3 regions of the Paenibacillus sp. FSL R5-0912 genome follow, and region 3 is predicted to be linked to each of the others. Evidence: riboswitches for the same ligand, from Rfam matches in the RefSeq annotation. Region 3 holds a riboswitch; each other region holds the start of a gene.
The links. Region 3 has a riboswitch for cyclic di-AMP ahead of R50912_RS02765 (hypothetical protein). Riboswitches for the same ligand answer to the same signal wherever they lie in the genome.
Positions count from the first base shown of each region.

Region 1: it holds a riboswitch for cyclic di-AMP, as region 3 does, so the genes downstream of both, R50912_RS33500 (alpha/beta fold hydrolase) here and R50912_RS02765 (hypothetical protein) in region 3, are expected to answer to the same signal.
Region 2: it holds a riboswitch for cyclic di-AMP, as region 3 does, so the genes downstream of both, R50912_RS00490 (C40 family peptidase) here and R50912_RS02765 (hypothetical protein) in region 3, are expected to answer to the same signal.

Region 1 covers NZ_CP009282.1:5,568,711-5,571,983, reverse strand. The annotation lists gene R50912_RS23665 (Na+/H+ antiporter subunit D) at 1-159, shown strand, start outside; gene R50912_RS23660 (Na+/H+ antiporter subunit E) at 165-647, shown strand; gene R50912_RS23655 (Na(+)/H(+) antiporter subunit F1) at 647-940, shown strand; gene mnhG (monovalent cation/H(+) antiporter subunit G) at 930-1,289, shown strand; cyclic di-AMP (ydaO/yuaA leader) riboswitch at 1,288-1,421, shown strand; gene R50912_RS33500 (alpha/beta fold hydrolase) at 1,429-2,244, shown strand; gene R50912_RS23640 (cation:proton antiporter) at 2,353-3,273, shown strand, end outside.
Region 2 covers NZ_CP009282.1:101,633-104,905, forward strand. The annotation lists gene R50912_RS00485 (C40 family peptidase) at 47-538, opposite strand; cyclic di-AMP (ydaO/yuaA leader) riboswitch at 544-687, opposite strand; gene R50912_RS00490 (C40 family peptidase) at 1,075-1,503, opposite strand; cyclic di-AMP (ydaO/yuaA leader) riboswitch at 1,561-1,699, opposite strand; gene R50912_RS00495 (hypothetical protein) at 1,916-2,713, opposite strand; gene R50912_RS00500 (M1 family metallopeptidase) at 2,758-3,273, opposite strand, start outside.
Region 3 covers NZ_CP009282.1:632,303-635,575, forward strand. The annotation lists gene R50912_RS02755 (hypothetical protein) at 197-394, shown strand; gene R50912_RS02760 (hypothetical protein) at 912-1,100, shown strand; gene R50912_RS02765 (hypothetical protein) at 1,603-2,046, opposite strand; cyclic di-AMP (ydaO/yuaA leader) riboswitch at 2,223-2,390, opposite strand; gene R50912_RS02770 (glutaredoxin family protein) at 3,090-3,273, opposite strand, start outside.

The DNA.
Region 1 (3,273 bases), 2.8 Mb from region 3:
AAAGTGAGCTTGAAGGCTGCATCGGCTGTTGCCGCCGGACTCCTGCTGCTTGTGATTGCAATGGGGGTTGGTGCCGAGTCCGTGTATACTTATGTATCGCAGGCTGGAGAGGTATTGGCTTCACCTGCGCTATACATTGAAGCCATAATGAAGGAGTAGAGAAGATGGCCCTACAATTCCTGTTAAATCTGTTGATTGCCTTTCTGTGGATGGCGATAAATAACAATGGCTCTGGTTCAAGCTTCATCGTAGGCTATGTGCTCGGTATTATATTATTGCTGATTTTGACGAAATCCCTGGCCCGGACCCGGCCATTCTATCTCATACGTATATGGGCTATACTGAAGCTTCTGCTGATCTTTGCCCGTGAACTTACGGTCTCGAATTTCGTGGTCATCGGCCATATCATCCGTCCGAAGCTGGCTATACGTCCCGGCATCTTTGCTTATGAGACTGCCTTGACCTCGGCTTGGGAGGTTACGCTGTTATCGTGCCTGATCTGTCTGACACCGGGAACCCTGACCCTTGATGTTTCGAAGGATGGCAAGACGCTGTACATTCATGCTATTGATATTAAAGATGCAGAGCTGTTGGTCACGCAGATTAGAGGCACTTTCGAACAGGCAATTATGGAGGTGACCCGGTAATGATCCAAGTTATACTAACTGTGGCCATGATCATTCTGGCGCTGGCGATGCTGGCATGCCTGTTCCGTCTCCTGAAAGGGCCAACCCGTTCAGACAGGGTTACCGCACTCGATACGATAGGCATTCATATACTCGCTATGATCACCGTTTTCTGTATGCTGCTGGATACCCAGGATTTTCTAGAAGTCATTCTGGTTATCGGTATTCTTACGTTTATTGGAACAACGGCACTGGCCAGATATATTGAACGGGGAGCCGTTATAGAAGATGGAGGGAACCCGAATGACAGGTGAACTGATTAGCTCCATTATTGTGGTAATTGGTGCAGTCTTCTGCGGTTTAAGTGCCTTCGGCTTAGTCCGGCTGCCTGATGTGTACCTGCGTTCACATGCGGCTACCAAAAGTGCAACCTTCGGGGTACTGTGCTTGCTGACAGGAGGCTTCCTGTACTTTTGGTTTAAAGACGGAACGGTTAATGTCAAGCTGCTGCTGGCGATTGTTTTTGTATTCATCACTTCACCGGTGGCAGGCCATTTAAATGGCCGGGCAGCCTACCGTTCCGGAGTCCCCTTGTGGAAGGGGAGCATACAGGATGATCTGAAGGTCCTGGGGGAAGAAAGTCAGGAAACGTCTGCAAAATAATACTTAATCGCTGAATTCCTTATAGGAAGCGGGGGAACCAGGTTATATGGGGTGAATCTCGGATAAACGAGTAGGGCTACTTTCAGGGCCCGAATCCGGCAGCTAACCCCGCAAGCGTTCATGAGAGGATGCATTGGTTATGCCGCATATTGAAGTGAATGGAACGTCGCTGTATTACGAGATGTCGGGCAGCGGTCTGCCCATTGTTTTTATTCATGATTATTCGACCTCCCATCATCTGTTTGACCCGCAAGCGGATTATTTCAGCAAGCGTGCGAAAGTGGTCGTATTCGATTTAAGAGGGAACGGACAATCGGGGAAAATGGATGTGGAGATTAGCCGGATCGTAGACACACAATGTGAAGATTTGAAGCTGTTGTTGGACGCTTTGGCTGTAGAGAGGGCTGTTATCGTAGCTTGTTCCAGTGGTGCTGTGCTCGCCCAGAAATTCGCCTATCTGTACCCTGAGCGGGTGATTAATATGGTATTGGTGGACAGCTATTTCCAGGGAGAATACACAGCTAGAGGCGGGAAAGTGAAAGGAATCTTCGAGGTCTGCGCATGGGCCGCCCATTATCTTCCTGCCGAAATGTTTATCCGTTCTTTACGCATCACCTACAATAAATGGCTCTCAGCTTATCATATTCTCAGGAAAGAGCTTGTGCATGAACGGACCACTGAATTAATTATGCAGCGGCTGGCACTTAGACAAACGGACAGCTACGGATTCGCGTTACGGCTGCAGGTTCCTGTTCTTGTTGTATCCGGGAATCAGAATGAATGGGCATTGGAGCAGGTGAAAAGAACAGCCGGCAAGTATCCGTCTGCCCGCCTAGCGATCCTTGAAGATGCCATGTATCCGAGTCACTTGTGTCAACCCCAGCTCTTCAACCGTATATTGCTGGATTATCTTAGGGAACAGCATAGTTTTCAGCGGGCGGCGGCCGGCAAGTAGGAGGGAGATAGATGATTATTGCCAGCTGATTTGCTAATAATAGAATAGATGTGGATACTGATTCGCTGAAGAAATCTTTCCTCTAAAAAACAATATATGGGGTGTTATATGAATCAGTTTGATGATGTATTTATTCAGATATTAATTCTGCTTGCCATATCCATGGGAGTCATTGCAGTTGCCAAAAAAATGAATCAGCCCTATTCCATCGCGCTTGTAGTGGTGGGGCTGCTGCTGGGGTTTGTGCATATTCCTATTTTGGTGGAAGCAGAGGCTTTCATCACCCAGTCGCATGTCTTTCAGGCGATCATCATCTCATTATTCTTACCGATTCTCTTGGGGGATGCCACCTTAAAGCTTCCTTTCTCCCATCTTCGGGAGCAACATAAGCCGGTGCTGGCTTTGGCTTTTGGAGGAACCTTGTTGTCATTTCTCATCATCGGCTTGGCTGTGTATTGGGGGCTGGGCCTTCCGCTTATTGTTTCCTTCACCTTTGCTGCGCTGATGAGTGCGACAGACCCCATTAGTGTGATTTCGATTTTTAAATCTTTGGGTGTCCCGAAGAATATTGTTACTATTATAGAAGGAGAATCTCTTTTTAATGATGGGATTGCTGTAGTGCTGTTTCAAATCTCTTCGGTGTACCTGCTGTCTTATATGGAAATGGGCTGGGTAGGGGTTGGCAGCGGAATTCTGCTGTTCCTAAAATTTTCTTTAGGCGGTATCCTTATCGGAGCGATAATGGGATATTTGTTCTCGCAATTAATTCGTCTTTATGATGATTTCCCATTGGAGATCGGATTCTCCATGCTGCTGTTTTTTGGAAGCTATTTTATCGCGGAGCACTTTCATGTATCCGGAGTTATTGCTGTCGCGGTAAGCGGGCTGATCTTTGGAAATTACGGTTCGCGGATAGGTATGTCAGAGACCACGAAGGTAAATATCAATTCATTTTGGGATGTCATCACCCTGGTGGCTAACTCATTGATCTTCCTGATGATTGGACTTGAGATTAGAAATATTGATTTT
Region 2 (3,273 bases), 530 kb from region 3:
AAGATTTCGGCAAAAATCCTGGAAAAGCGCTTATATTTAGGACAAATTATTGCACATCGTCATTGTCTTCGGAATCAGTAGCTACAGTCTTGTAAGCATCTGTACTCATAATCCGTTTGGCGCCAACGTAGCGGTTGACGTAGTAGCTGTCACTCAGCGAACTGATGGTTACACCACGCGAGGAAGAAGCATGTGCGAACTCACCGTCACCAACATAAATACCGACATGGGAAACGCCTTTGCCGCTTGTATTGAAGAATACAAGATCGCCCGGTCTCATCTCATCACGGGATATAGCAGTGCCCATCTGATATTGGGAGCCGGATTGGTGGGGCAGGTTAATTCCGATCTTATCAAAAACATACATTGTAAATCCGGAGCAATCAAAACCGTTCGTGGATACACCGCCGGATACGTATTTGGTCCCGATGGCTTTGTCGATAACTTTATCCATTTTGGAATCCGCGAAAGCGCTTCCTGCTCCAATGGTGAAGATGATGGAAAAGCTTAGTACTGCGGCTGCTAGCTTCTTCTTCAAAAGTAAATACCCCTTCCAAATGCCTACGAGGTTAGCTTAAGGGTTCGGTTGAAGGTCCCCTATGACCCCTCTTAGAATAGGAGGTCAATTCACCCAAAGTTGGTTCCCCCGTTTCCCTAAATCTTTAGGGAACTCGGCACGACTGTTGATTAGGATTAGCTGTTATTCAATACATGACAAAACCTTTGTTAAAAGCGATTCAATAATTACAAAAATGTTACTAAAAGCTCACTGCGATAATTGTAGCAAAGACTAGGGCGCTTGGCAATCACTTATAACATATTAATGCATTTTTTTTGCGTTTTTTAGAGTTATAGCTGCATAGAAAGACTCATATTTAACGCAGCGGGTGAGCTGTTGATGAATTTTCTTTGGATTTGGGATAAAAAGGTGTTTCAGGGCCTGCAGATGAGTGTAAAAGGTAGAATAAGGAAAAGGAAAAACCCGGAAATGATTACGGCAATAATCAAAACCGGGCTCGTATAAGTTACATTTAGATGTTAGAGGTACAAATATTCGAGGAAATGTTCAAGGGTTCAATCGTAAGCGACAGCTTGGTAGGCTGTTGTGCTCATTACTCTTTTAGCGCCAACGTAGCGGTTGGCCCAGTATGCCTGACTCAGCGAACTGATGGTTACACCACGCGAAGTGGAGGATTGTGCGAATTTTCCATTGCCAACATAAATACCGACATGGGAAACTCCGTTGCCCAGGGTATTGAAGAATACCAAATCACCGGAACGCAAATTACTCTTGGATACGGCTGTTCCAACGCTGTACTGTGCCTTAGAGGTGCGCGGCAAGGTCAGGCCGATACTCTTGAATACGTATTTGGTGAATCCGGAACAATCAAAGCCGCTGGTGCTGGTGCCCCCGGTTTTATATGACGTTCCAATGGTTTTTGAGATCACAGTATCCATTTTGGAATCTGCGAAAGCGCTGCCCGCTCCGAGTGTAAATACCATCACAAGACCTAGCGCTGCTGCGGTGCATTTCTTCTTAAAGTTCTGACTTCTCAAAAGATGTACTCCTTCCAAGGCCTGCGAGGTTAGCTTAAGGATTCGGTAGAAGGTTCCCCTATGACCCCTCTAAAGCGAGATCAATTCACCCAAAATATGGTTCCCCCACTCCCCGGTGCTGGGAATTCGGCGTTTTGTGCACCAGAATAGTGACATATCGACATAAGGTTAATGGCTTCGGTTACATAGCTGCATAATTCCATTTGAAAGATTACAAATTTGTTACTAGTAGTACAGGCATCATTGTACCAAAGGATTTACAGTTTTGCAAATGCACTTGTCGCAGCTGTAAACAAAAAAGAGTCATGCACCTCACCAGAGGGCGATGACTCTTTTAGTATGCCGTTTTGGCGGCCGATTATTGTGGGAATGATTTACTGGACCAGAGATGATACTGCGCGGCTATGCCCCACATTTTGAATAGAGTGGATGGCAGAGGGGCAGCCTGGCGCAGGAGCAGGGCCGGGAGACCCGGAAAGAAGAGCGCTGCAGCGCCGCAGAGGATCAGCATCACCAGACTTCCTGCGCCCAAAATGACGGATATCCCGATGGAGTGCAGAAGGACTTTCAGACAGATCAGCAGCGAAGGGAACATGCCCGTGCCTGCAGTATAACCAAACTGCATATACAGCAGCAGCTTGCGGATAAGGAAGAGGTAGATGAGCCAGCCCAGCACATAAGGCACGAGCGTCAGCAGCAGCGGATAATCGAGAATGCCGTTCAGAAGCAGACGGTACATCTTCGGCAGCAGCCAATAGAGCGGCAGAAGGACCAGCGCCCATTCAACGAGACTGAACAGCAGGACAGGCAGACCATAACGCTTCATCCCGGGAAAAAAGAACAGTCCGCGCTCCCCGGCGCGTTCCTGGTGAAGCTCATGCAGCAGGCCCGCCCGGATAAAGGGGGAGAGCAGCAGCCGCAACACAGTCAGTGCCAGGAGCAGCCATAGCCATTGCTGGACGTCCGGGTCCGTGTGCAATGCAGTCTGCCCTTCAATATAATACAGCAGCCTGCCTATGCTACTGCCGCCGGCGTTCGCATCCGGATAACGCAGCAGTACCGGAACGACGGCGCTTTTAATGAATTTGTACATGAAGTAGCCCCAGAACAGCCGGTAGATAAATAGCAGAATCAGGATATAAAATTGCTCTTTCATGCTGTGCCAACCGCGGGTTATCGAAATTTTCACAATCCTTCACCTCACCAGACAAGAGTTCCGAGCAGGGTTTCAAGCAATGTCGTCGCACTGAGCGTCCAGCGGGAAAGAGTAGTGTGCTCAAGCTCCGCCATTCTGAAATTATTAAGATGCTTGCTCTCCAGCAGTATGGAATGTCCCGGATCAATCTCGGCGGAGACCAGAGGTGCTTTATACGATAATTCAAACGATGTTGTCTTCCCTTCGCCGTTCCAGTATTGCTGTACCGAGTACCCGTCCGAGAAAATAAATTTTACAGGAACATCCCCATAATGGCTGCCCTTGTTGCTTACCTCAACTACAGCATCATATTGAATGCCTGCTCCGTTGCCGCCGTCCCGTTTAGCTGTGAGCCTGATGTCGTCTACTGTAAAATCAGGGGCTCCGCCGCTGTAGACATACTGGTCAAAATAAGTCTGCCAGGATTGCTTGGTCACTTTCTCCACAATCTTCTGGAAGTCAGCGGTCGAGGGATGCTTGAAGCGGTATTTACGGGTATAGGCAGCGAGAATGGCATCCAT
Region 3 (3,273 bases):
AAGCATAGAATAATGCCTTCTGAATAAATCTGATTTATACATGATAAAAACACGCCTTATCTGATTTCAAGTTGTCGATAGTCTGATTTGGGTATTAAAAAAGCATCCTTTTCGGCGTCTTTTTGTCCGATCTATAATGGCTGCTCACAGTCCAAAGATAAACAAAGTACTACTTACCTTTTGGGGAGTGTTTAGAATGGATAAAAAGAAACAGGAATTCGTGATGATGGTATTCTCGGGTCTGATGCTCATTATGCTAAGTCTGATAACCCCGTCTAACGGATCTGAAGTGCGTATATATTTTAAGGGATTCATGACAGGGGGCGGGATCATCGTATTGGCGCTGGCCGTCTCGATGTTCCTTAAGAATAAGGGATTTAAGAGCATGAAATAATTTGTGGATATAGGCAAGGCTGCTTGCTTTCGCTCAGGAGCTGATCTCGTCGCTGGGCGGAATCCTCAAGCTGAATGTAACGATTATGGTCTCCGGTCAGGCCGGAGCACTCAGCCAAGTGCCCGAACTGCTGGAGCAGGCAAGGCAGGCGATGCGGTACCGGAATCTATCCGAGGCGCATCAGGTCTCGTTTGTTTTTCTATGAAGCTTGTTTCCCAAAACTCCGTCATAGCCCGGTCTCCTTTAATTTCACTAAATAGTTATTACAGACATATTATATCCACGATAAAACTGATTTGCAATGTTATTGTTAATCCTCGTATCTAAACAGATAGACTTATGTGAAGCGGGGGATAGGATGTTATTAATTAGTTGCATGTAAGTGATTTAGCGAATCAACCGGATTGGGCTTATGAATAATGCTGTTCTATAGAGTGATCACAACCCCCCCAAACTGGTTAAAACCCCGCAGATAGTGTACCTTAGTAATATTAGTAATTAGGAGTGGTGATTTTTCGTGAAAAAAAGTAGACAAACCCCCGTGCTGGTCGCGGTCTCCATCCTGCTGATCATTATCAGCAGTCTGATCCCGTCGGACAAATCAACCTGGCTGGGAGCACTGCAGACCATCTTGCTGGGCGTCGGGCTGCTCGGATGCTGCATGGCTTTTTGGCGGTTCGCTAAGGGCGGCAAGGGCAAGCGCTGATTTCTGGAATGGAGCAGACAGCATAGGCAAGAACAGGGTATGGGTTGGTTAGTGAATTCAATACAAGTGTTAGTGTTTTAAGCGCTGGCACGAGAGCAAATAGAGAGCCGTGGCGGAAGCTGCGGCTTTTCGTTATTGTCAGGCAAATGTACATTGCCAAAGGCGTGCATGTGTATAAGTTGGGAGCTTCAGTGAGCGTAACCTGGAGCCTTAAGGGAATGAGAACTTATTAGCTTGCCGTCAGCGGAATTCTCCCATACGTAGTGCTACGCGGACTGAGAGGACCTTATTTTGTGAAAAAGCCTGCTTTTTTGCTCGTTGCGGACTCAGGAGCGCTTATATTGTTCGATGGAGCTCAAAATGAGGCGAAACGGGTTAGTTAAGGTCCTCTGAGTCCGCATGGATCGCTGAATGGCCTGACCGGACGAAATAACGGATCTACAGTCCGCATAGATCGCAGCAGCCTGCCTGAGTCTATTGGTGCAGGCCCCAGCAGCTTTCCCTATCCCGCCGACGGACGCGGGACAGCTGGCCGCGCAGCAGCCATATGTTCGCGAATCTCTCTGAGCTGCGCTTTCAGCTCAGGAACGCTTCGCTGCAGGATGAGGCTGATCTCGGGCAGCGGCAGCTGGATGCCGTACCATAAGGCGCTGGCAATCTGATCCTCCCAGGTGAGCAAGGCAGAAGAGCAGCGGCCGCGGTCTTGAGCAACCAGCGAGCATTGCCGGATGCATTCCCTGTAGGCGGCAAGGGAGAAGTCCGATTGGATGCTACCCTTTAGCCAAGGCTCAAAGAGTGCCGCGAATGTGGCAGTTGTGGCTTGATCGGCGCGGGTGCCCTTCTCCAGCAGAAGACAGCTAAGTGCATATACGGTTCCGCTGTATTGCTCAATATAGCCGGTGAATCCGGCAGCGGCAGCTGCCTTGGTCGATAATGGGTCTGGCATGTGGACACGTTCCTTCCTGAATGTGGGCGATTTTATTGTTTGGATATATAGCTGATTGGTTTGCCGAAATGCTGATCCGCCGGAATAAGTGCGCAAAAAACCGCAGACAGAGGAGGACCTCTGCTGCGGTTTTGTTACAGGCGTAAGAAGCCTGGGGCAAAATCGTGGCGGATCAAGATCTCTCTCTTTACGCTTACGGGGTTAGCTGTCGGATTCGGACGGTGAGAGTCGCCCTACCTTTTGAGACTGCGCAATTGAAGTCTCCTTCGGATTCACCCCAAGTAGGCCTGCGGCCTGATGGTTCCCCCGTTTTCCGCTTGGCGGAAATTCAGCGTGCATTCACATTATCGCTGTTAACTTTCAACACGAATCATACCCTTTTAGGATTGTCTTTGTAAAAATGGAAAAGAGTGCTTCTGCGCCGGATTTGCAATAAATTGCTGCTTCGCAAGGAATATTGGAGACTAAAACCATATATGTGGCCGGTTATCATCCGTTTATCTCGCTCAATCGCCGTTTTTTATTTTTGGGAGGCAGTGGCAGGGGAACTCCGGAAATATTAATGCGTTAGACGGAAATACCGTCGATAATGGATTTTTGAAAAATGGTGTATTAGTGAGTAATCGGGAGATAACGGGAGATAAATGTTATTGTATGCGTTACCCGTCAGGCAAATAGATTCGTGATTGTGTTATTAGGGTAATTATGGCGGTTTACAAATTGTCCCTGAATTAGAGTCTGATTTTACGAAAATGCTTCCGTTCTAGCCCTGCAAACGATACATCCCGGAGGGCCTAATTCCCGCTTTCCGAATGCTTGACTTGGACCATACTCCAGGGATTATCATTTGATTCTGTAAGGGCAGACTGTCAATAAAGAGGCGCTGGATCTGCTGGAACCGTCATCGGTGGATGCCTTCGCCCGGCGGTGTGGAAACGGAGTGAAGCTATGACGGAGTTTTTTCCCGGCAGAATAATTTTGAACCCTAAAAAGGTGCCGGCCCTGCTGGGAGGGCGGCACCTTTTTGCATACGGGTAAGCTTATTAATGACCAGCTGCTTCAATAAGCTCCTGAAGCTCAGGAAGATTGAAGCCCTTGACAGCCCGGTCTCCGGATACGGTGACTGGAACACCCATGAAGCCCAGCTTCTCGACTTCTTCCTGATAGACAGTACTGGTCATCACATCTCTGACTTCGAAGGGAATGCCTTTGCTCTCAAGCAGCTGC